DNA from 3 places in the Mesorhizobium sp. Mes31 genome. Region 1 is predicted to be linked to each of the others. Evidence: predicted binding sites of a transcription regulator. Region 1 holds the regulator's gene; each other region holds the start of a gene.
The links. The regulator LexA, encoded in region 1, represses DNA repair genes until DNA is damaged. The targets are predictions, from matches to a motif close to TGTTCNNNNTGTGTTCNG.
Positions count from the first base shown of each region.

Region 1 (8,083 bases):
GATTTGATCGGCTATGCGCGCCAGACTTTCCTCGCGCCCCAGCACCGCAAGCACGTCGAACACGCCCGGCGAGGTGCTTTTGCCGGTCAGCGCGGCGCGCAAGGGCTGGGCCACGGCACCGAGCTTATGGCCGCCGGCCTGCGCATAGCCGCGGATCGCTGCCTCCGCCGCCACGGCCGTCCAGTCGCCTGAAACAGCGCTCAAGGCTTCGTGGGCGCCGTGCAAGATCTTGCGGGCATCGTCATTGAGCAAAAGTGCCGCCTTGTCGTCGATCGGCAGTGGTCGGGTGGCAAACAGGAAGGCGGCGCCATCGACAAGCTCGACCAGCGTCTTGGCGCGCTCCTTCAAGCCTGGAAGTGCTGCCAGCAACTGGGCTTTGCTCCTGTCGTCGAGGCGCGCCGCCATGGCCGGGCCACCCTCGAGGTAGGGCAAGGTGGCGATGAAGATGTCGAACAGCTCGGCATCGCTCATGCGCCGCATATGGACACCGTTCAATGCCTCCAGCTTGGCGAAATCGAAGCGGGCCGCGCCCTTGTTGACGTCGCCGATGTCGAACCAGGAAATCATGTCCTTGATCGACATGATCTCGTCGTCACCATGGCTCCATCCGAGGCGCGCCAGGTAATTGAGCAGCGCCTCCGGCAGATAGCCCATGGCGCGATAGGCCTCGACGCCGAGCGCGCCGTGCCGCTTCGACAGCTTGGCGCCATCGGCGCCGTGGATGAGCGGAATGTGCGACATCGACGGCACGTCCCAGCCCATGGCGCGATAGATGACGGTCTGGCGGGCGGCGTTGGTCAGGTGATCGTCGCCACGGATGATGTGCGTGACACCCATGTCGTGGTCGTCGACGACGACGGCGTGCATGTAGGTCGGATTGCCGTCCGAGCGCAGGATGATGAAATCGTCGAGATCCTTGTTGGGAAAGCGCACCTCGCCCTGCACGCGGTCGTGCACCACGGTCTCGCCTTCGGTCGGCGCCTTGATGCGGATTGCGCCCTTGACGCCTGCAGGCGCCTCGGTAGGGGCGCGGTCGCGCCACTGGCCATTGTAGCGCGGCGGCAGGCCCTTGGCGCGTGCTGCCTCGCGCATCGCCTCCAACTCGGCAGGTGTCTCGTAGCTGTAATAGGCCTTGCCCATGCGCACGAGTTCTTCAGCCACCTCGCGGTGGCGCGGCGCGCGCTCGAACTGCGACACCGGCTCGCCGTCCCAGGTCAGACCGAGCCAGGAAAGCCCGTCGAGAATGGCCGCCGTCGCAGCATCGGTCGAACGCTCCCTGTCGGTGTCCTCGATGCGGAGCAGCATGATGCCGCTGGTGTGCTTTGCATACAGCCAGTTGAACAGCGCCGTGCGGGCTCCGCCGATGTGCAGGAAGCCAGTGGGCGAGGGGGCAAAACGGGTGACGACCTTGTCGGGCATGGAACTCTCGGGAAACGGCTGAAGCAGGTGTGGATGCGCGGACTTTCGCGCGTTGCGCGTTCATGTAGCATAGGGTGTCGAGGGCGCAAGGGGCAGACCCGATGGCTGGACGAGGCTGGGGCTCGGATCAGGACGAGGACGCCGCCATTGGCGTCAGCGAACGGTCCCTGTTTGCGACGCCTCCGCCGGCCTCGCTGCGGTCGCCATTGCCCCCCGTGCCGAGCCCCGGGGACCAACCGTTACAGGCGGATGTCTCCACCCCCGTTCCGGTTGCCGAGGCCGGCGCGATCGTGCGTCTGCACCGGCAATTCCGTCGGGTTTCGCTGCCTCGCCTGCGCCATAGCGTGGCCACGGCGGCGGGCCTCGAACTTGACCGAGGCATTGCCTTCCTGCTGGTGCCGGTCTGCTTGGCTGGCGGAGCGATCGGCTACTTTTCTCTGGCGATGGAGCCTGACTTTGCAAAACTCGTCGCGGTCGTCGCCCTCGCGGGGCTCTGTGCGCTTGTCTCGCGTCCCTGGCCGAAAACCCATCTGTGCTTCATGGCTGCATTGTTGTGCGCGCTGGGCTTTCTTGCAGGCAAGGTCGAGACGTGGCGCGCCGGAACTCAGATGCTGGGCTCGGAGATCTCGACGCAAGTGACAGGCCGCGTCGTCTCGCTCGACCAGATGGAGAGCGGCCGTATCCGGGTGACCATCGACGTGACGTCGACCGCCCGGCCGAAATTGCGCTATATGCCGGAACGCGTTCGGCTTTCGGCACGCAAGATACCGGCCGAAGTGACCGCCGGCTCGCTGATATCGGGTTATGCCAAGCTGTTGCCGCCGACCGGCCCGGTGCGCCCGAACAGCTACGACTTTTCTTTCGACAGCTACTTCTCCGGCATAGGCGGCAGCGGCTTCTTCCTTGGCAATCCAAAGATCGTCGCGGCAGATGACGATGATATGCCGCTGGCCGCCCGTCTTTCCTCGGCGGTGGAAAATGCCCGCGAAGCCATTGCAGACCATATCAGGGGCAGCATCGGTGGCGCCGAAGGCGAGATCGCCGCCGCGCTGATCGTCGGCGTGCGCGCCGGCATTCCCGATGAAATCAACGAAGCGATGCGGCGGACCGGCATCTATCACATCATTTCCATTTCCGGACTGCATATGGCGCTGGTCGCCGGCACCATCATGGGTCTGCTGCGCGGCGCCTTCGCTCTGTTTCCAGATTTTTCCGCGCGCCGGCCGGTCAAGAAATACGCGGCAGCCGCAGCACTTTTCTCGATTGCGGCCTATCTCATCATCTCGGGCGTCGTCGTTGCCGCCGAGCGCAGCTTCATCATGCTGGCGGTGATGCTGGTTGCCGTGCTGTTCGATCGCGCGGCACTGACCATGCGAAATCTGGCGATCTCGGCGATCGCCGTCATCGTGGTGTCGCCGCATGAGGTGGTCGGCCCAAGCTTCCAGATGTCGTTCGCCGCGACCGCGGCGCTGGTCGGTACCTATGCCGGCTGGTCGGATCACCGTGCGGGAAAAACGAGACCGCCGCCGCCGAAGCGGTCGTTGCCCAGTTTCCTGACGCGAAAATTCCTGCTGGCGATGGGTGGCCTTGCCATGACCTCCATCATCGCCGGCAGCGCGACGGCGCTGTTCGCCATCTGGCATTTCCAGCGCGTGTCGCCGCTCAGCTTGTTCGCCAATCTGGCCATCATGCCGATCGTCTCGCTGGTTGTGATGCCTTTCGCCGTCCTCAGCGCGCTGGCGATGCCGTTCGGCGTCGACGGTCCCTTCCTCTATGTGATGGGCAAAGGCCTGACCGCGATGATCGCCTTGTCCGCGTGGATCTCGGAACGCTCGCCGATCGATGCCGTCGGGTTGATTTCAGAGCAATCCGTGCTGTTGGTGGCGATTGCCCTGATCATTGCGACGATGGCGACGACATGGCTGAGGCTCTTGGCACTGCCATTCGCGCTTGCCAGCCTGTTGACCGTCTCGGATACGCGCGCGCCTGATGTGCTGATCTCGGAGGACGCGAGGCTGGTGGCGCTGCCGATCGGCGGCGGCGAACTCGCGGTCAGCCGGGCGCGTCCGAACGAATTCACCGTCGACAACTGGAAACGCGCGCTGGCATCCGAAACCATCGTCGTGCCGGAGGTGTTCGACGAGGGAGACGGACAATTCGACATCGCCGATTCCGCCGAACTGCCACCGGGAGCGCCCTTCTACTGCACCGCCGGCGTATGTCTCGCCAGGCACCCTTCAGGTGCGATCATTGCGCAAGTCGAGGACCGCAAGGATGCATGGAAGGCCTGCGGCTTCGCGGAGTTGATCGTCATCAATGACGCGACAGCCTATGATCCCTGTCACAATCCGCTGGTTCTGGTCATCACCAAGCGGCAACTCGCCCGCAAAGGCAGTGCGGCCGTCTTCTTCGACCGCCGATCGGCAATCATGCCGGCAACGGTCAGCTTCGCTGTAAACAGGCCATATCGACCCTGGCACACCCAGCGCAAATTTTCGCGCGAGGCGAGGGGCCTGCCACCCTATCGCAAACCTGAAAAGCCGGTTACCAGCCCTGATCAGTAGCGCCTGATCAGCCCGACGAGCTTGCCTTGCACCTTGACCCTGTCTGGTCCGAAAATGCGTGTTTCATAGGCCGGATTGGCGGCTTCGAGGGCAATCGAGGCACCCTTGCGGCGAAACCGCTTCAGCGTCGCCTCCTCGTCGTCCACCAGTGCCACGATAATCTCGCCCGGACTTGCGGTATCGGCATTGCGGATGATGACCGTATCGCCGTCGAAGATGCCAGCCTCGATCATCGAATCGCCCTTGACCTCCAGCGCATAGTGCTCGCCACCCATGATCATGTCCGGCGGCACGGAGATCGAATGTGTCTGGTGCTGGATGGCGTCGATCGGCACGCCGGCGGCGATGCGACCCATCACCGGGATCGACACCGCGGAGACCACGTCGTCGTCATTGCCGGCCGATGGCATGCGCGAAGACGCCGGCTTGATCTGCCGGCCAAGGCCGCCGCCTTGACCGAGGCTGCCCTGGATGACGCTTGGCGAGAATTTGCGCGCCGCGTTGAGGCCGGGTGCGATCGAATCCGGCAGCCGCAACACTTCCAGAGCGCGCGCCCGGTTCGGTAGCCGGCGAATAAAGCCGCGTTCCTCAAGCGCCGTGATCAGTCGATGAATTCCGGATTTTGAGGCGAGATCGAGCGCTTCCTTCATCTCGTCGAAGGAGGGCGGAATGCCGCTTTCCTTGAGGCGTTCATGGATGAACATCAGCAGTTCATGTTGCTTGCGCGTCAGCATGGCGGCCCCCAAGGCATTGAACGAAGGTTTGAACCAGAATCGAAAAACAAACCCAGAACAAACACTATCTGTTCCAGTTGTGTTCCGCAACCGTTTAAAGTTTAGTGAATTTGTTAAGACGGCTGAAATTATTTGGCGCTCCGCAGCGGGCCGTGATCCCCGGCCGCCCGCCGCCGCCGTGCACTGGCACGCGTTGAAATTGTTATGGTTAACGGCCTGTGGACCAGCCTGCGCCGAGGCTTGGCATCAGCCGCCGACAGGCATCGAAAAGCGGCTTTCCCGCTTTCATCGATCGTTCACGCGCCGTGAACGAAACGAAGCCAAAACGCCAACTCTTGCCCGAGAAATGCCAATGCTGGCTTTGCCTTGGTTCGCCGACCTTACCGCGTGTTTGTGCTGTCGTCGCCGGCATGGATATAGACATGCAACGTATAACCGATATGGGCGGTCATCAGCGCTTTCGCGCGTTCGATGTCACGATCCAGCGCAGCTTCCATGAGCGCGGTGTGATGTTGGATCGCGACGGCCTGGCGCAACGCCTCCATGGCCTCCTCATAGCCATGCAGCAGGCCGGTGGCCGCCCGCAACGTTGGCGCCAGGCCCAGGAAGCGGTGATGGCGACGCAATTGATCCGCGATGGTGGACTGGAAGTTGAGCAGCCAGGGGGATGTTGCCGCGCTGAGCAACGCCGCGTGGAAAGCCTCGTGCTTTTCGTCCCATTCGTCGACCACTTCGTCGGAAGGGTCATCAACCGCGGTCTTGCAGCGTGACAGCCGGTAGTGGGCCGTGACGACGGCATCTTCCCATTCTTGGCCGCCTTTCTCGATCGATTCCTGGAGCAGAGGCAGCTCAATCACCAACCTGGCGCGTGACAGATCTTCCAGTTCGGTGCGAGAGACCGGAGCGACGGCGAAGCCGCGATTGCTGATGGAAGTCACCAGGCGCTCGGCCTCCAGTCGCGACAGCGCTTCGCGCAACGGTGTCCAGCCAATGCCATAGCCATTGCGCAGCGTGCTGAGCTTGAGCGGCGCGCCGGGCCTCAGGCGGGTCGTGAGGATATCGCGACGTAGCAGCCTGTAGGCCGCTTCCGTCTTCGAGTGTCCTTCATCCAACATCATTGCTCATCCACGACTGCACGCTCGGATTATATATGAAAGCCTTCCGTGTCGTAAATTATATATAATGTTTGACACGGTCCCGCCGGCTGCGCATGATCGGCTGGCCGATTTCACCTGTCGTGTTCATCTGGGCGCGCCTATGCGCGGAGGACAATCGATCATGAATGCAACTCCCGATCTCGCAGCAATCGAGGCGATGGATGCCGCTGACCCGCTTGGCTCCATGCGCAATCGCTTCGTCTTGCCGGAAGGGGTGATCTATCTCGACGGCAATTCGCTGGGTGCCGCTTCACCCGCCGTCTTCAACGAGATCCAGAAGGCCGCGACACAAGAATGGGCTCAGGATCTCATCCGTGCCTGGAACACCGCCGGCTGGTTCGACATGCCGGTCGCGCTCGGCGACCAGCTCGGACGCCTGATCGGCGCCGCGGCTGGCCAGACGGTGGTCTGCGATACGACCTCGATCAACATCTACAAGGTGCTTCATGCGGCGCTTGGCATGCGGCCAGACCGGTCGGTCATCGTCGCCGAGGGCGACAGCTTTCCAACCGACCTCTATATGGCCGAAGGCGTGGCATCGACACGACCGGGCACCGTACTGCAGCTCGAGGGCGTCGATGCGCCAACCATCGAAGAGCTGATCGATGAGCGCGTCGCTGTCGTCCTGGTCAACCACGTCAATTACAAATCCGGCCAGTTGCGCGACATGGCGGCGCTGACGCGCAAGGCCCATCAAGCCGGCGCGCTGATCGTCTGGGACCTCTGCCACACGGCGGGTGCCTTGCCGGTCGAGCTCGACGGTGCCAATGCCGATTTCGCTGTCGGCTGCACCTACAAGTACCTCAATGGCGGCCCGGGCTCGCCTGCCTTCATTTACGCCGCAAAGCGCCACCATGGCGATGTCCACCAGCCGCTCAGCGGCTGGTGGGGCCATGCGCGGCCTTTCGCTTTCGAACAGGGCTATGCGGCTGGCGTCGGCATCCGCCGTTTCCTGTGCGGGACGCAGCCGGTATTGTCGATGCGGGCGCTCAAGGGCGCGCTGGACCTCTGGGACGAGGTCGACATGGCGGCGGTGCGCAAGAAAAGCATTGCGTTGACCGAGCTGTTCATCCAGCTCGTTGAAGCCAGATGCGGCGCCTTCGGCCTCGAACTCGAAAGTCCGCGTAACGGCAAGGAGCGTGGCAGCCAGGTGTCGTTCCTTCATCCGCATGGCTACCAGGTGATGCGGGCGTTGATCGAGCGTGGCGTGATCGGCGATTTCCGCGCGCCGTCGACCATCCGCTTCGGCTTCACACCGCTCTATGTCGGCTACAGGGATGTCTGGCAGGCGGTCGAGGTGCTGGAGGATATCCTGCGCACCGGCGCCTGGCAGGATGCCCGCTTCGCGGTCAAAACGGCCGTCACCTGAAAAGTCAAAGCCGTGTGCGAACCGTCCAGAGCTCCGGAAACAGGACGACCTCGAGCATTTTCTTCAGATAGGACGCGCCCGACGTGCCGCCGGTGCCGCGCTTCATGCCGATGATGCGCTCGACTGTCGTGACGTGGTTGAAGCGCCAGCGGCGGAAATAATCCTCGAAGTCGACCAGTTTTTCGGCCAGCTCATAGAACATCCAGTAGCGCTGCGGGTCGCGGTAGACGGTCTGCCAGGCCACCAGAACCTCTTCATTCTCGGTGCGTGTCTCACGCCAGTCCGTGCGTCTGGCGTCGGCGCCGATGTCGAATCCGTTGCGCGCCAAAAGCAGCAACGCTTCGTCGTAGAGCGATGGCTCGGCGAGGATCGCCTCCAGCTTCCGGCTGAGGTCCGGCCGGTGCTTGTGCGGGCCGAGCATGGCCGGGTTGCGGTTGCCGGCCGTGAATTCGATGGCGCGATACTGCCAGGACTGGAAGCCCGAGGACTGGCCGAGCGCGTCACGGAACTCGGTGTATTCGCTGGGCGTCATCGTCCGCAGTACGTCCCAGGCATTGTTCAACTGCTCGAAAATGCGGGCGACGCGCGACAGCATCTTGAAGCTCGGCTCGAGACGGTCCGCACGGATGGAGCGGATCGCGGCGCCGAGCTCGTGAAGAGCGAGCTTCATCCACAATTCCGATGTCTGGTGCTGGATGATGAACAGCATCTCGTCATGCGCGGACGACAACGGCGTCTGCGCGTCGAGCACCTTCTCCAGGTGCAGATAGTCGCTGTAGGACATGCGTTCCTTGAACGACATCTGTGCGCCTTCTGACGCTGGATCGTATGGCTCGCTCA
Region 1 is NZ_JALJRL010000013.1:51,918-60,000, forward strand. It holds gene gltX (glutamate--tRNA ligase) at 1-1,419, opposite strand, end outside; gene NR193_RS21790 (ComEC/Rec2 family competence protein) at 1,521-3,983, shown strand; gene lexA (transcriptional repressor LexA) at 3,977-4,717, opposite strand; gene NR193_RS21800 (GntR family transcriptional regulator) at 5,098-5,835, opposite strand; gene kynU (kynureninase) at 5,996-7,243, shown strand; gene kynA (tryptophan 2,3-dioxygenase) at 7,248-8,045, opposite strand; gene NR193_RS21815 (AMP-binding protein) at 8,081-8,083, opposite strand, start outside.

Region 2 (8,083 bases), on a different contig from region 1:
GAGCCATTGCCTGGGGGATTCGTGCCATGCATCCCCGTCATCGCGGCGGGCACGATGTCGCACCTTTCTAAATATTTGATTTTATTGCCTAAAATACATGGCGATGAACTTCCGCCCGTGGCTTGACGGGCGCAAACCCTCTAACTATGTTGCCGGCGACTTTAGAAGCGGACGGACGGTGACGGTCTGACCGGGCAGGGGGGTTGCGATGGCCGATAAAAGCAGGCCAGACGGAACCGGAGAAACCGGCCGCGGCAAGCAGCATGAACCCGACATCCGCGACGACGATCTTGAGCGCCGCCGGCGTGAACTTGAAGCATCGCTTGCGACAAGGCTGCCGAACCGGCTCGAGGGGAAAGACGACGCGAAAGCGGGCAGTGCGGCCGGTTATGGCCAGGCGGTCAAACTCTCCAGCGAATTTATCGCGGGGGTGGTGGTGGGCGCCGGCATCGGCTGGATGATCGACCGTCTGGCGGGAACCTCGCCATGGGGTCTGATCGTGTTCCTGCTGCTTGGCTTTGGCGCCGGTGTGCTCAATGTCATGCGTTCCGCGGGCGTTGTGGCCGAATTCGGACAGGGCGATAAGTCGCGTTCTGACCGGGACGATGGAAAATGACCGCCCTTCAGGCGGCATTTTGGAAATAGCCGCCCTCTATGCGGCAATGGTAATTTGGCCGTACGCGGCATTGACGGGGTTTGAACGTGGCAGCTGACAAGGTCGATCCGATCCACCAGTTCCATATCAACAAGCTGATACCGATCGAGATCGGCGGCTATGACCTGTCGTTCACCAATTCGGCGCTGTTCATGGTCGCCACCGTGGTTGTCGCGGCGGTATTTCTGTTTCTGACGACGTCGAGCCGCAGCCTTGTCCCCGGCCGGCTTCAGTCGATCTCCGAAATGGCCTATGAGTTCGTCGGCAACATGTTGCGCGATGCCGCCGGCACGCAAGGCATGAAGTTCTTCCCGTTCGTGTTCTCGCTGTTCATGTTCGTGCTGGTCGCCAACCTGCTTGGCCTGTTCCCGTATTTCTTCACCGTTACCAGCCACATCATTGTCACCTTCGGCCTCGCCGCCCTGGTGATCGGAACCGTGGTCGTCTACGGCTTCATGAAGCATGGTCTCGGTTTCCTGAAACTGTTCGTGCCGCATGGCGTGCCGGTGTTTCTGCTGCCGCTGGTGGTGCTGATCGAGGTGATCTCCTTCGTGTCGCGTCCGGTCAGCCTCTCGGTTCGTCTGTTCGCCAACATGCTTGCCGGCCACATCACGCTGAAGGTGTTCTCGGGGTTCGTCGTCAGCCTGAGCGCGCTGGGCGCGGTCGGCGTGGCGGGCTCGGTCCTGCCGCTGGCAATGGCGGTGGCGCTGACCGCTCTGGAATTGCTGGTCGCCTTCCTGCAGGCCTACGTCTTTGCCGTCTTGACCTGCATGTATCTCAACGACGCCCTGCATCCCGGGCATTAATCCAAGAGTTTCCGGCATTGGCGCCGGATGGAATCGCAACGGAATTTTAGATCCAAAGGAGTTGAACAAATGGACGCAGAAGCAGCAAAGTACATCGGCGCCGGCATCGCTTGCCTGGGCATGGGTGGCGCGGGCATTGGCCTCGGCAACATCTTCGGCAGCTACCTCGCGGGCGCTCTGCGCAACCCGTCGGCTGCTGATGGCCAGTTCGGCCGTCTGATCTTCGGCTTCGCCGTGACCGAAGCTCTGGGCATCTTCTCGCTTCTCATCGCGCTTCTGGCCCTGTTCGGCTGAGCCCCTCTTTGGCTAAGCCATGAGAAGATTGGACAGGCCAGCCGCGAAAGCGGCGGGCTTGAATTTCGGGGATAGTCCATGTTCGTGACATCTGCCTTCGCGCAAGAGTCCGCGCCTGCCGCCGATACCAGCCACGCTGCGACGGAAGGCGACACGCATTCCGGCACCAGCGTGCCTGCTGAAGCGCACGGCACGTTTCCGCCATTCGATCCTGCGACGTTCCCGTCGCAGCTTCTGTGGCTGGCGATCACTTTCGGGCTGTTCTATCTCTTCCTGAAGCGGGTGGTGATGCCGCGTGTTGGGGGCATCATCGATGTCCGTAACGATCGCATCACGCAGGATCTCGACCAGGCAGCCAAGTTGAAGGGCGAGGCCGACGCCGCTGTTGCTGCTTACGAGCAGGAACTGGCGGAAGCCAAGACCAATGCCAACGCGATCGGCCAGCAGGCCAACGATGCGGCGAAGGCCGAAGCCGAGACCGCACGCAAGAAGGTCGAGGCAGCGCTTGACCAGAAGCTTGGCGAGGCCGAGGCGCGTATTGCTTCCATCAAGGCCAATGCCATGAAGGAGGTCGGCACCATCGCCGAGGACACCGCTTCGGCGATCGTCGAGGCACTGGTCGGCGGCAAGGCCAGCAAGGCCGAGATCGCGGCCGCGGTCAAATCCGTGGCCCGGTAGGAGCGCATCATGGACGCCACATCTCTCGCAACGCTTTGGGCAACGGTAGCCCTCGTCATCTTCCTGGGCGTTGCCGTCTACATCAAGGTGCCTGGCCTGATCGCCAAGGCGCTCGACGCCCGCGCCGCCAGGATCAGCAATGAGCTTGATGAAGCGCGCCGGCTGCGTGAGGAGGCCCAGCAACTGCTTGGCCAGTATCAGCGCAAGCGCAAGGAAGCAGAGCAGGAGGCCGCCGACATCGTCGCGGCTGCCAAGCGTGAAGCCGACATGCTTGCGTCGGATGCGCACAAGAAGACCGAGGATTATGTTGCCCGGCGTACAGCACTTGCCGAGCAGAAGATCGGTCAGGCCGAGCGTGACGCGATCGCTGAAGTCCGCGCCAGCGCCGTCGATATCGCTGTCGAGGCTGCGCGCACCCTGCTGGCCGGCAAGATCGACGCCAAGGCCGGTGCTGACCTCTTCAAGGCATCGCTTGCGGATGTGAAGTCGAAGCTGAACTGAGCTGAAACGTCTGGAAATTTGAGAAAGCCGCCCGGGAAACTTGGCGGCTTTTTTGTTGTGGCTCTCGCTTCGTCATCCCAGGGCGGAGCAGGAGCGAAGCGAAGTCGCGGAGGGCCCTGGGATCCAGGCCGTGATCTCGGAGCGCTATTGCCGTGCAGAAATTCCGATCTGCGGCATCCGGTGGCCAAGGTCACGAAATGGTTCCTCGGGTCAAGCCTGAGGAGACGAAGACGCGTGCCGGACCGATCAATCAAGCCCGGCCAGGCTCTCGTCTTCCGCCACCTCGGTGCCGCCCAGCCTGAACGGCGCGAAGGACACGCGGTGCAGCCGCGCGATAGGCCCATGCGCCTCGATCGCCGTGCGATGGCGGACCGTGGCGTAGCCCATGTGGACCTCGAACCCATAGCGATCGTGGTGGTTGCCGCAACCGCACATCATTCTGTCACGCATCACCTTGGCGACGATCGAGGCGGCGGCGATCGATTGCGAACGCTGGTCGCCCTTGATCAGCGCCCGCCCCGCGCAAGGCAGGCCCGGTGGCACGTCGCGCCCGTCGGCGAGCGCGAGCTTCGGCTGAACAGGCAGGCCGACCAGCGCACGGCGCATGGCCTCCAGGCTGGCCTTGAGGATGTTGCTGCCGTCGATGCCCTCGGCGCTGATGGACGCCATCGAAACGCCCAGCGCGGAACCGAGAATTCGCAGGAACAGCGCCTCGCGCTGCAAGTGGCTGAGGCGCTTGGAATCGTCGAGCCCGTCTGGAATGTTGGCGGGGTCGAGCACCACCGCCGCGGCGACCACTGGCCCCGCCAAGGGGCCGCGGCCGGCCTCATCCATCCCGGCCACTGGCCACAGTCCGTCGGCCATCGCCTTCGTCTCGAAGGAGAAATCGGGCTTCTCGACGATTTCGAAGAGAAGCGGAGAATCGGAACGCGCGCGAGCCATGTTGCGGCGAGGTTCGCATCGGCTCCGATTCTCCGCAAGCCCCTCCGGGTCGGGTGGGGCGCCGGACCGGGAGGGCACCGTCTGCAGGCCGGGGCAGGCCGGACGGGATTCTTGTGCTGCGGCAGATCAAACCGCCGCAGTGAATGGAACTGCTCAAAGCAGCGTCAGCTGCAGCTGGTCCTTTCCGGCGGAAACGAACTGGTCGGTCCGAAGCGCACGCCGTTCGACATTGAGGCCAAGCCGCTTGGCGGTGATCTCGAAACGCCGGCCGATCTGCCAGGCATAGGGACCGGCACCCTTCATGCGCTTGCCCCATTCCGAATCATAATCCTTGCCATCACGCATCGAACGGATCAGCGACATCACGTGGCGGTAGCGGTCGGGATAGTGGCGCAGCAGCCAGTCCTTGAAGATCGGGCTCACCTCCAGCGGCAGGCGCAGGATGACATAGCCCGCCTCGCGCGCGCCGGCCGCGCGTGCCGAATCGAGGATGCGTTCCATCTCGGGGTCGGTCAGGCCGGGGATGATCGGCGCCACCATCACCGAAGCCGGAATGCCGGCATCCGAAAGCTGCCGGATTGCCTCCAGCCGCTTGGTCGGCGTCGATGCGCGCGGCTCCATCGTTCTGGCCAGCATGCGGTCGAGCGTCGTCACCGACAGCGCCACCTTGGCCAGCCCACGCTCGGCCATGCGCGAAAGAATATCGATGTCGCGCGTCACCAAGGCGGACTTGGTGACGATGCCGACCGGATGGCCGCGTGCTTCCAGCACCTCGAGGATCTCGCGCATGATCCGGTACTGCTTCTCGATCGGCTGGTAGGGGTCGGTGTTGGTGCCGATGGCGATGGTGCGCGGCTGATAGCCGTCCTTCGACAGCTCCTTGTCGAGCAAGCGCGCCGCATCCGGCTTGGCGAACAACTTGGATTCGAAATCCAGACCCGGCGATAGGCCCATGAAACTGTGCGTCGGCCGGGCAAAGCAATAGACGCAGCCGTGCTCGCAGCCGCGATAGGGGTTGATGGAACGGTCGAAGGAAATGTCGGGCGATTCGTTGCGGGTGATGATGGTGCGCGGCTTCTCGACCTGCACTTCGGTCTTGAAGGGCGGCAGTTCCTCCAGCGAATTCCAGCCGTCATCGAAGACATGCCGGCTGACCGGCTCGAAGCGCCCGGAAGGATTGATGCCCGCCGACCTGCCGCGATTGCGGTCCGGACGGACACGCATGCCGCTCTGCTCGATCATTGCATTGGCCATCTCGGCTCGTCCTGCCCCGAAAGCTGCAATGTCGGCGCGCACGATCTGTTCCATTTTCGCCCGCTCCCAGGGACTGTCCATGTTGTGTCGAATCGCTCGTGTCATGAAATTATTCCTATTTTGCCGATGAGAACAAAGCAAGAACTTTTTATGGTGCGGCGCAAGAACTGGCGCTGTGCGCCGCTTTCCGCTATTCGGCTAATGATGCTCAGCGTTCTCATAGAAACCCGAAATGACGAGGAGGCTCTCGCCCGCACGCTCGCCTCGCTGATTGGCGGCGCCGTCGAGGGCGTGGTGCGCGAAGTCATCGTCTGCGACACGGGTTCGACCGACCAGACGCATCGTGTCGCCGAGCATGCCGGCTGCCAGTATGTCGCGAGCGGCGGTGTCGTTGCGGGCATCCGGCAAGCCAAGGGTGACTGGCTGTTGCTGCTGGAGCCCGGTGCGCGGCTGGTGGAGGGCTGGATCGACGAGGTCGTTGCCCACACGGCGAGGCAAACCATGGCGGCGCGATTCTCCCGGGCGCGCGGCAGCCGCGTGCCATTCCTGGCCCGGGTCTTTTCGGGAAACCGCGCTTTGGCCGACGGATTGGTGATCGGCAAGCAGCAGGCCGCCGCCGCGGCCAAGAGTGCTGGCAGCGCCGAGGCCATCGCGCGCGGCCGCGCGACAAAGCGGCTCGACGCCGAGATCTGGGTGGCGCCGCCGAAGCAAGAGCACCGCACCCCGAAGTGATTTTTTTGCAGGTGCTCTCTCCATTGTGCATTGCACAAAATCTGACGCGGGATTAGCCTCCAGTCGAGGTGGGTGAATTGGGTTTGGGTCATGTCGAGTGCTGAGCGCCGATGCGTATCGGTGCCGCTCTCATAGCCGAGGATCCGATGAACCTTTCGACGTCAGACAAATCCGGCGCTGCCAGTCTCGAGGCAATCGCGCGCAGTGGCAGCCTGCTGCGCCGCATCGCCGTGCGCATTCCGACCTATTTGACGGATCTGCGCGAGAACCCAGCCTGGCTGCCGATGTTCGTTCTGGCCCGCACAATGCCAGGGCGCCGGATGCACTGGCTGGGCGCAAAGCGCGCCCGTCCGGCCGACAATGCAGCGGATACGATGTTCGCCGGCATCGAGCGCGCCGCGGTGGTCGAAGCGCTGCGCTCCGACGGGCTGTTTTCAGGCCTGGTCCTGCCGCCGGCGATCCACGAAGAGATCGCGGATTTCGCCCAGCGCACGCCTTGTTTCGGTAATTTCGATCGCCGTCTCGAATTCATGCCGGGCGAGCATGCCGAGGCCGAGAAGCGCTTTGGCCGCTCGCTGCTCAGCGGCCATTATTTCGAACGCACACTCGACTGCGGTGCAGCGCTCGCCATCCAGCGCGATCCGCTGCTTCTCGACATCGCCGCGCATTATCTCGGCGGCCAGGCAAGACTGATCACGACGCGCGTCTGGTGGAGCTTTCCGACCGGCAAGGCCTCGGACGCCGACAAGAACCTTGCCTCGCTCGGTAAGTACCATTTCGACCTCGACGATTGGCGCATGCTGAAATTCTTCTTCTATCTCAAGCCCGTCGACGCCGACACTGGTCCGCATGTCTATGTCCGGGGCAGCCACAACCGCCGCGCCCTCAAGCATCAGCTCACCTTGCTGGTTGGCCATCCCGCGCAGGACGTTCTGGACGTCTACGGGGAGCATAGTCCGGTGACGCTGACCGGCGAAGCGGGCCTCGGCTTCGTCGAGGACCCGTTCGGTTTCCACATGGGCACAGTGCCGGCGCGCACGCCGCGGCTGATGATGGAGGTCGGCTTCGGCGTATCGCCGCCGTCACGCCGGCGGTTTCATGGAGAACCTGTCATCCGCTGAAAGAGAACTATTCGAAGCTTACTTCGACAGGCATCCAGCGCGCGCGGCGCCTGGCTTGTCGCTGCGCTTTGCTTTCCGCGTCGAAATCCGCAGGGATCGGCTTCTGATTGAACTGCTTTTGGTCGTCCAGGGCATTGATGATGACGATCGCCCTGGCGTCGTCGTCTGCTGTGATCGCGGCGACATAGACGCCGCATTCCCCGCAGATCAAATAGTCGGCCGTGCTCAGTCCGAACCGGTATCTGCGCAATCGCGCGCTGTCCTTGACCGAGATGATCAGCCTGCCGTCCGGGTCGGCAACGGCGCGCGAACCATGTTTGACACAGAACGAGCATTGGCAGGCGCGAACTTCGATTTGCGACAGGTCGAGCTCGGTCTCGAATGTCAGGCAAATGTTGCCGCAATGGCATCCGCCAGTATGCATGGTCATCGTATCTGCCTTGTCGTGAACGGCGATGATCGCCTTCAGGGCAAGATACTTTTCCGGGATCGGGTGCGGAATGGCGTTTCGAAGGCGTCGGTGCCGTTCTGCCTGGCAAACGCGACGCGAAACCGGTGCTTTGCCTCGGCTTTTACGGAGCCGATTTTCCGCGCCGCAGATGCTCGTCGAGGCGCGGCATGATCTCGACGAAGTTGCACGGCATGTGCCGGTAATCGAGTTGTGCTTTCAGGATGCCGTCCCAGGCGTCCTTGCAGGCGCCGGGCGAGCCCGGCAGCACGAAGACGAAGGTGGCGTTGACGACGCCGCCGGTGGCCCGGCTCTGGATCGTCGAGGTGCCGATCTTGTCGTAGGAGATGCGGTGGAACACTTCCGAAAAGCCATCCATGCGTTTTTCGAAGATCGGCTCCAGCGCTTCCGGCGTCACGTCGCGCCCGGTGAACCCGGTGCCGCCGGTGGTGATCACGACATCGATGGTCTTGTCTTTCGACCAGCCGAGCACCTTGTCGCGGATTTTTTCGCGGTCATCGGTGACGATATCGCGGGCGGCAAGCATATGGCCGGCTTCAGTGATGCGATCGGCCAGCACCTGGCCGGATTTGTCGTCGGCAAGGCCGCGTGTGTCCGACACGGTCAGCACCGCGATACGCACGGGAATGAA
Region 2 is NZ_JALJRL010000002.1:15,768-23,850, forward strand. It holds gene NR193_RS02720 (AtpZ/AtpI family protein) at 209-616, shown strand; gene NR193_RS02725 (F0F1 ATP synthase subunit A) at 703-1,461, shown strand; gene NR193_RS02730 (F0F1 ATP synthase subunit C) at 1,531-1,755, shown strand; gene NR193_RS02735 (F0F1 ATP synthase subunit B) at 1,834-2,433, shown strand; gene NR193_RS02740 (F0F1 ATP synthase subunit B) at 2,443-2,934, shown strand; gene NR193_RS02745 (ribonuclease HII) at 3,181-3,876, opposite strand; gene NR193_RS02750 (PA0069 family radical SAM protein) at 4,030-5,184, opposite strand; gene NR193_RS02755 (glycosyltransferase) at 5,335-5,862, shown strand; gene NR193_RS02760 (hypothetical protein) at 6,009-6,983, shown strand; gene NR193_RS02765 (GFA family protein) at 6,991-7,413, opposite strand; gene moaB (molybdenum cofactor biosynthesis protein B) at 7,556-8,083, opposite strand, start outside.
Region 2: NR193_RS02750 (PA0069 family radical SAM protein) is a predicted target of LexA. The motif match lies at 5,259-5,276, and genes of this name have one in related genera.

Region 3 (8,083 bases), on a different contig from region 1:
GCCGGTGATTTTCAGCGTTTCGTAGTCGGCGCCGAGATTGATGGCGAAGCCGCCACCACCCTGTTGCTTGCGGCAGATCGAGCAATAGCAGAGCATAAACGGCACCGGTGTGTGGCTCTCGACCTCGAAACGCACGGCGTTGCACCGGCAGGACCCTTTGAGCAGAAGCGGCATGAAAAACTCCGACGAATTTCGTTCTCAACCTGTCAGCATGGTTTTGGTTGCGGCGATGACAATGCCAGATGCCGATGTCATGATCGCGGCATGGACAATGAACGCATAGCCGAACTTTTCGAAGGCCTTGGCCCGGTCAGCATCCGAAAACTGTTCGGCGGCAAAGGCATCTATTTTGACGGCGTCATCGTCGCCATCGTGCTGCGCGGCGAATTGATGCTGAAGGCCGACGAGCAAAGCGCCCCCGCCTTCGAAGCCGCCGGTTGCAAGCAATGGACCTATACCGGCTCGCGGCACGGCAAGCTGGTCTCCATGCCCTACTGGAGCATTCCCGACAGCGCCTTCGACGATCCGGACGAGATGGCGGTATGGGCGCGCCGCGCCCATGAGGCGGGACGGCGCGCCGGCAAGTAGCTGCGTGGAAACTACAATGCCCTGGCGATCTTCGCCGCCAGTCGTGCATTGTTTTCGACCAGGGCGATGTTGGTCTTGAGGCTCCTGCCGCCGGTCAGTTCGAGGATTTTCGAGAGCAGGAATGGCGTCACCGCCTTGCCGGTCACGTTGAGAGCCTCGGCTGCCTTCTGCGCGGCTTCGATATAGCCGGCCATCTCCTCGGCCGGGATCTCTTGGTTTTCGGGCACCGGGTTCGCGATCAGCATGCCGCCGCCGAGCCCGAGCGCTTGCCGTGTCTGGTAGAAATGCGCGATGTCTTCCGGCTTGTACAAGGTCAACGGCGCGCGGAACGGCGAATGCCGTGACCAGAAGGCTGGCATCGTCTCGCAGCCATGGCCGACCACCGGCACGCCGCGCGTCTCCAGCACTTCCAGCGTCTTTTCGATGTCGAGGATGGCCTTGGCGCCGGCCGATACGACGATGACTGGCGTGCGCGCCAACTCGTCGAGATCGGCGGAAATGTCAAAACTCTTTTCGGCGCCCTTGTGCACGCCGCCGATGCCGCCGGTGGCGAACACCTTGATGCCGACCATATGCGCAGCGATCATTGTGGCGGCGACCGTGGTGCCGCCGGTGCGCCCTTGCGCGACGGCAAAGCCGAGGTCGGCGCGCGACAGCTTCATGGCATCGCCGGTCATGGCGAGCGATTCGCGCTCACCGTCCGAAAGCCCGATCTTGATGCGGCCGGCAACCACGGCGATCGTCGCCGGCACGGCGCCGCCATCGGTGATGATCTTTTCGACGTCCGCCGCCATCGCGCCATTGTCGGGGTAGGGCATGCCGTGGGTGATGATGGTGCTTTCCAGCGCCACCACCGGCCGGCCAGCAGCCAAGGCTTGCGCCACCGGCGCATGAATATCGATGAAGGGGCGGGCGGTCTCTGGGGTCATCTTGATCTCCAACCCGGAGTGCGGCGATCCATCGGGACGCGCGAGCGGCACTCCGGCACTATGAATTTGCCGGTCTCATGCCACTTCCTGCGCATCCGGCACAAGAGCCAGCGCCTCTGAGAAGGTCGCCGCAGTGAAATCGGGAACGGCGTCGGCGCTTTCGATGGCCAGCGTCGCCGCTGCGACGCCCTCGCGCAACGCCCCGCGCAACGGCGTGCCGCGCAGCAGGGCAGCGACGGTTGCGCCCGCCAGCGCATCGCCGGCGCCGGTGACATCCGTCACCTTCCTGGGCGCGGGCGGCATGACGGCAAAGGTGCCATCCTGGTCGAAACCCAGCACCGGGCCGCCGCCCGCCGTCACCACCGCGCTGGAAAGGCCGGCGCGTTTCAGGCCATCAACGATGTCTTGCCGGGACGCCGTACCGTCCAGGCCAGCCAAGGCGACGGCTTCGCGCTGGTTCATGAAGACGACAGCCAGACGGCCGAGGACCGATTTCAAGCGCACGATCTTGGCCGGCGAAATGGCGATGGCGAACACGGGCTTGCCGGCGGCAAGCAAAACCAGCCGTTCCAGTGCCGCCGAAGGCAGATTGGCGTCGCACAGAATGGCATCGGCGGCCGCGATCACCTCTCGCACCTTGGAACGACGAATCTGCTTGGGAAACGCCAGGTCATAGAGGGCCATGTCGGCAAAACCGACGATCAGTTCGCCATCGCGGTCGATCAGCGCCGTGTAGCTCGGCGTCGTCCGATCGAGGAACACGGCGGACAGGTCGGCGATGCCTGCTTCCGCGATGGCTCGCGAGACGGTATCGGCGGCGGCATCGCCGCCACGCAGCGACAGCAGCGAGGCGGAGACTCCGCGCCGCACCAGACTGCGCAATGCGTTGAAGACGCCGCCGCCGACATCCTCGCGCATCGTGCCCGGATTGGAGGCGGCGGGCACGTAAGCGCCCGAAACCTGGCCGCGCCGGTCGATATGGGCACCGCCCACCGCCAGAATTCTTGGAGATTTCACCATGCCGGCGATATGACCTTTGTTATTCCAGCCGCACAAGCGCTAGGCTGCGTGATGGAGCTTCGCATGCAAGGCAGCGATTCGGCGGATCGAAACAACCGAGCTGCCTGGCCCAATGCGCGACGCATTCCTGCTCGAGTTCCTGGGACGAAAAAAGAACAAATCTGGATATCGGTTGTTTTTCAGATATTTGAGGCCTCTTGCCAAACGAGAACAAAAAAGGTACAAAATGGCAGGGATTACGGATTGTCCGGCCTTCATTGACGACCAAGGGGTGATGTATCATGGCTCAGAATTCTTTGCGGCTGGTAGAGGACAAAGCGGTGGACAAATCAAAGGCTCTTGATGCGGCGCTGTCGCAAATCGAGCGGGCTTTCGGCAAGGGCTCGATCATGCGGCTCGGCGCGAACGAGCAGGTCGTCGAGATCGAAACGGTGCCGACCGGCTCGCTTGGCCTCGACATCGCGCTTGGCGTCGGTGGCCTGCCGCGCGGCCGTATCATCGAGATCTACGGGCCGGAAAGCTCGGGCAAGACGACGCTCGCCCTGCACACTGTGGCGGAAGCGCAGAAGAAGGGCGGCATCTGCGCCTTCGTCGATGCCGAGCATGCGCTGGACCCGGTCTATGCGCGCAAGCTGGGCGTCGATCTCGAGAACCTTCTGATCTCGCAGCCCGACACCGGTGAGCAGGCGCTGGAAATCTGCGACACGCTGGTGCGTTCCGGCGCCATCGACGTGCTGGTGGTCGATTCGGTCGCGGCGCTGACGCCTCGCGCTGAAATCGAAGGCGAGATGGGCGATTCGCTGCCCGGCCTGCAGGCCCGGCTGATGAGCCAGGCGCTGCGCAAGCTGACGGCATCGATCTCGCGCTCCAACACCATGGTCATCTTCATCAACCAGATCCGCATGAAGATCGGCGTCATGTTCGGTTCGCCCGAGACCACGACCGGCGGCAACGCGCTGAAATTCTATGCTTCGGTGCGCCTCGACATCCGCCGCATTGGCTCGGTCAAGGACCGCGACGAGGTCGTCGGCAACCAGACCCGCGTCAAGGTGGTCAAGAACAAGCTGGCGCCGCCCTTCAAGGTGGTCGAGTTCGACATCATGTATGGCGAGGGCGTGTCCAAGACCGGCGAACTGGTCGATCTTGGCGTCAAGGCCGGCGTTGTCGAGAAGTCGGGCGCCTGGTTCTCCTACAATTCGCAGCGTCTCGGCCAGGGTCGCGAGAATGCAAAACTGTTCCTGCGCGACAATCCCGACACGGCGCGTGAGATCGAACTGGCGCTCAGGCAGAATGCCGGGCTGATCGCCGAGAAATTCCTCGAGAATGGTGGCTCCGAGGGCGGTGACGACGGTTTCGAGGATGAAGCCGGCGCGATGTAGGACGAGCATGGCCCGTCAGGGCTCCAGCCTGAGTTCGCGTACCCCAGTTTGAGTTTGCGTATCATGCGTTTCGAACCGCCGGCCCCTGGGTCGGCGGTTTTGCGTTTTGGCGATCAGCCAAGCCGGTCCGGACACTCGGCAAGGCCGCGATTTGGACCAATTCCGTGTTTCTGGACAGGCTGCGGTGCGAACGTTAAAAGGCCAAGTCCATCTTCCAAGGACAAAGTCTATTTTCCGCCGGGCCGACCGGCGGTTCTCTCGAAAAGGCAGCATTCATGAGTGGCGTGAACGATATCCGGTCGACATTTCTCGACTATTTCCGCAAGGAGGGTCACGAGATCGTCGCGTCGAGCCCGCTGGTGCCGCGCAACGATCCGACGCTGATGTTCACCAACGCCGGCATGGTGCAGTTCAAGAACGTCTTCACCGGCCTTGAGAAGCGGCCCTATTCGCGCGCCTCGACCGCCCAGAAGAGCGTTCGCGCCGGTGGCAAGCACAACGACCTCGACAATGTCGGCTATACCGCGCGCCATCTGACCTTCTTCGAGATGCTCGGCAATTTCTCCTTCGGCGACTACTTCAAGGAGCGTGCGATCGAGCTGGCCTGGAACCTGATCACCAAGGAATTCGGGTTGAACAAGGACAAGCTGCTGGTCACTGTCTATCATACGGACGACGAAGCGGCCGGCTTCTGGAAGAAGATCGCCGGTTTTTCCGACGATCGCATCATTCGCATTGCGACCTCGGACAATTTCTGGGCGATGGGCGACACCGGACCGTGCGGGCCGTGCTCGGAAATCTTCATTGACCGGGGCGAGCACATCTGGGGCGGCCCTCCCGGCAGTCCGGAGGAGGACGGTGATCGTTTCCTCGAATTCTGGAACCTGGTGTTCATGCAATATGAGCAGGTGACGAAGGAGGAGCGCATCGATCTGCCGCGCCCGTCGATCGACACCGGCATGGGCCTGGAGCGCATGGCGTCTATCCTGCAAGGGGTGGAAAGCGTCTTCGAAACCGATCTGTTCCGTCATCTGATCGATGCGGCGTCGTCGGCGATCGGGCATGGTCCCGACAAGGAGACCGTTGCGTCGTTCCGCGTCATCGCGGACCATCTGCGCTCGTCCTCTTTCCTGGTGGCCGACGGCGTGCTGCCGTCGAACGAAGGCCGTGGCTATGTCCTGCGCCGCATCATGCGGCGCGCCATGCGCCATGCGCAGTTGCTTGGCTCCCGTGATCCGCTGATGTGGCGCCTGGTGCCGGCGCTGGTGCGCGAGATGGGCCAGGCGTATCCGGAACTGGTGCGCGGCGAACAGTTGATCACCGAGACGCTGAAGCTCGAGGAAACCAGGTTCCGCAAGACGCTGGTGCGGGGCCTCGGCCTGCTTTCGGAGGCTACGGAAAAGCTGAATGCCGGCGACATGCTGGATGGCGAAACGGCCTTCAAGCTCTACGACACTTACGGATTCCCGCTCGATCTGACGCAGGATGCGCTGCGCCAGCGCAACATCTCGGTCAATCTTGCCGGCTTCACCGATGCGATGGAGCGGCAGAGGGCCGAGGCGCGCGCTCATTGGGCAGGCTCCGGCGACGCGGCCACCGAGAGGGTCTGGTTCCCGGTGCGCGAGCAGGCGGGCGCCACCGAGTTCCTCGGCTACGAGACCGAGCAGGCGGAAGGCCTCATCCAGGCCCTTGTCAGGGACGGCAAGACCGTCGATAGCGCCACCAAGGGCGAGGCGGTTGCCGTGGTCGTCAACCAGACACCGTTCTATGGCGAGTCCGGTGGCCAGATGGGCGACACCGGCGTCATTTCGGGCGAAGGCTTCTCGATCGATATCTCCGATACGCAGAAGAAGGCGGATGGGCTGTTCGTCCATATCGGCAAGGTGGCCAGCGGTACGGCCAAGACCGGCGCGGCCGTCGAGTTGAAAGTCGACCATGCGCGCCGCACCAGACTGCGCGCCAACCATTCGGCGACGCATCTGATCCACGAGGCGCTACGCGAGGTGCTCGGCAGCCATGTCGCGCAGAAGGGCTCGCTGGTCGCGCCAGAGCGCCTGCGCTTCGACATTTCGCACAACAAGCCAATCTCGGCCGAGGAACTCGAAGAAGTCGAGCGCATGGCCAACGAGATCGTCGTGCAGAACAGCCCGGTGTCCACGCGCCTGATGTCGGTCGACGACGCCATCGCCGAAGGCGCCATGGCGCTGTTCGGTGAGAAGTACGGCGATGAAGTGCGTGTCGTGTCGATGGGCACCGGCCTGCATGGCGCCAAGGCGAACCGGCCCTATTCGGTCGAGCTCTGCGGCGGCACGCATGTCAGGGCGACCGGCGATATCGGTCTGGTGCGTGTCGTGTCGGACAGCGCGGTTGCCGCCGGCGTGCGCCGCATCGAGGCATTGACCGGGGAGGCCGCACGCAAGCATCTCGACGAGCAGGATCGGCGCCTGAAGACTGTTGCCGCGACGCTGAAGATTTCGCCGGCCGACGTGCCGGCGCGTGTCGAGGCGCTGCTCGACGAGCGCAAGAAGCTCGAGAAGGAACTGACCGAGGCGCGCAAGAAACTGGCGCTGGGCGGTGGTGCCGCGGCGGGCGCTCCGTCGGAAAACGAGACCGTGGCAGGCGTCGGTTTCCTCGGCAAGGCGGTTTCCGGCGTCTCGCCAAAGGATTTGAAGCCGTTGGCTGATGCCGGCAAGACGTCTCTCGGCTCCGGCGTCGTCGTCTTCGTCGGCGCTGGCGAAGACAACAAGGCGAGCGTCGTGGTCGCTGTCACCGACGATCTTGTCGGCCGCTTCAGCGCCGTCGATCTGGTGCGCGTGGCCTCCGCCGCATTGGGCGGGCAGGGCGGCGGCGGGCGGCCTGACATGGCCCAGGCCGGCGGTCCCGATGCGTCGAAGGCCAACGACGCGATTGCGGCTGTGAAGGCGGCGCTCGAAGCCGCCTGATCAGATAGCAAGGGTCCAACGACCGGGCCTTTGCCGTCAGTCGGCCTTCTGCGTGCGGGCAAAGCTCGGCCGTGCCGCGATGCGGGCCCACCAGCCCTGGATCTCGGGAAATTCGGCCAGCAGCTTTTGCCCGTCCGAAACCTTGACGAAATAGCCGATGATCGGCGCCGCATGCAGATCGGCCAGCGTCAGCTGGTCGCCCAGCAACCATGGTCCCGGCGCTTTCAGCGAGGAGAGCGCCTGCAGGGCCGTGCTTGCCTGTGAAAGCCCGCCGGCGATCAGGGCCTCGTCGGGCGCCTCTTTCTCCAGCCGCTCGACGGCGACATCCCAGACCATGGATCGGTAGGCATAGGCGTCGAGCATGCCGATGATCTGGTTCATCATTGCGCGTGCACGCGGGTCCTTCGGCTGCAACGCCGGGCCGTCAAACGCGTCGTCGACATATCTGGCAATCGCGCTCGTCTCGAAAAGGCGGAAGCCGTCATGCTCGAAGGCCGGGATGCGGCCGAACGGGTGATGCTCGAAATACCAGGCAGGAACGCCCCCGGCGGCAAAGACATCGACCGGCACGAGCTCGTAGTCGATGCCTTTCTCCGCGAGCACGAGGCGGACGATGCGCACATAGACGCTGTAGTCCGCCCCGTAGACGATGGGCTTGCCCATCTTGTTTGCCTGTCAGGCCATCGCCTTCTGCAAATTCTCGTCGATCTTGTCGAGGAAACCGGTGGTCGACAGCCAGGGCTGGTCGGGGCCGATCAGCAGCGACAGGTCCTTGGTCATGAAGCCGGACTCGACTGTCTGGATGCAGACCTTTTCCAGCGTCTCGGCAAAGCGCTTCAGCTCGGCATTGTCGTCGAGCTTGGCGCGGTGAGCCAGGCCGCGTGTCCAGGCGAAGATCGAGGCGATCGAATTGGTCGAGGTTTCCTCGCCCTTCTGGTGCTGGCGATAGTGGCGGGTGACGGTGCCGTGCGCGGCTTCGGCCTCCACCGTCTTGCCGTCCGGCGTCATCAGCACCGAGGTCATCAGGCCGAGCGACCCAAACCCTTGCGCCACGGTGTCGGACTGGACGTCGCCGTCATAGTTCTTGCAGGCCCAGACATAGCCGCCCGACCATTTCAGGCTGGACGCCACCATGTCGTCGATCAGACGATGCTCGTACCAGAGCTTGCGCGCCTTGAACTCGGCCTCGAACTCGGCCTCGTAGACTTCCTGGAAAATGTCCTTG
Region 3 is NZ_JALJRL010000005.1:211,947-220,029, forward strand. It holds gene NR193_RS11025 (GFA family protein) at 1-174, opposite strand, end outside; gene NR193_RS11030 (TfoX/Sxy family protein) at 265-588, shown strand; gene NR193_RS11035 (pseudouridine-5'-phosphate glycosidase) at 600-1,517, opposite strand; gene NR193_RS11040 (carbohydrate kinase family protein) at 1,593-2,537, opposite strand; gene recA (recombinase RecA) at 2,819-3,916, shown strand; gene alaS (alanine--tRNA ligase) at 4,192-6,858, shown strand; gene NR193_RS11055 (glutathione S-transferase family protein) at 6,895-7,521, opposite strand; gene NR193_RS11060 (NADP-dependent isocitrate dehydrogenase) at 7,534-8,083, opposite strand, start outside.
Region 3: recA (recombinase RecA) is a predicted target of LexA. The motif match lies at 2,744-2,761, and genes of this name have one in related genera.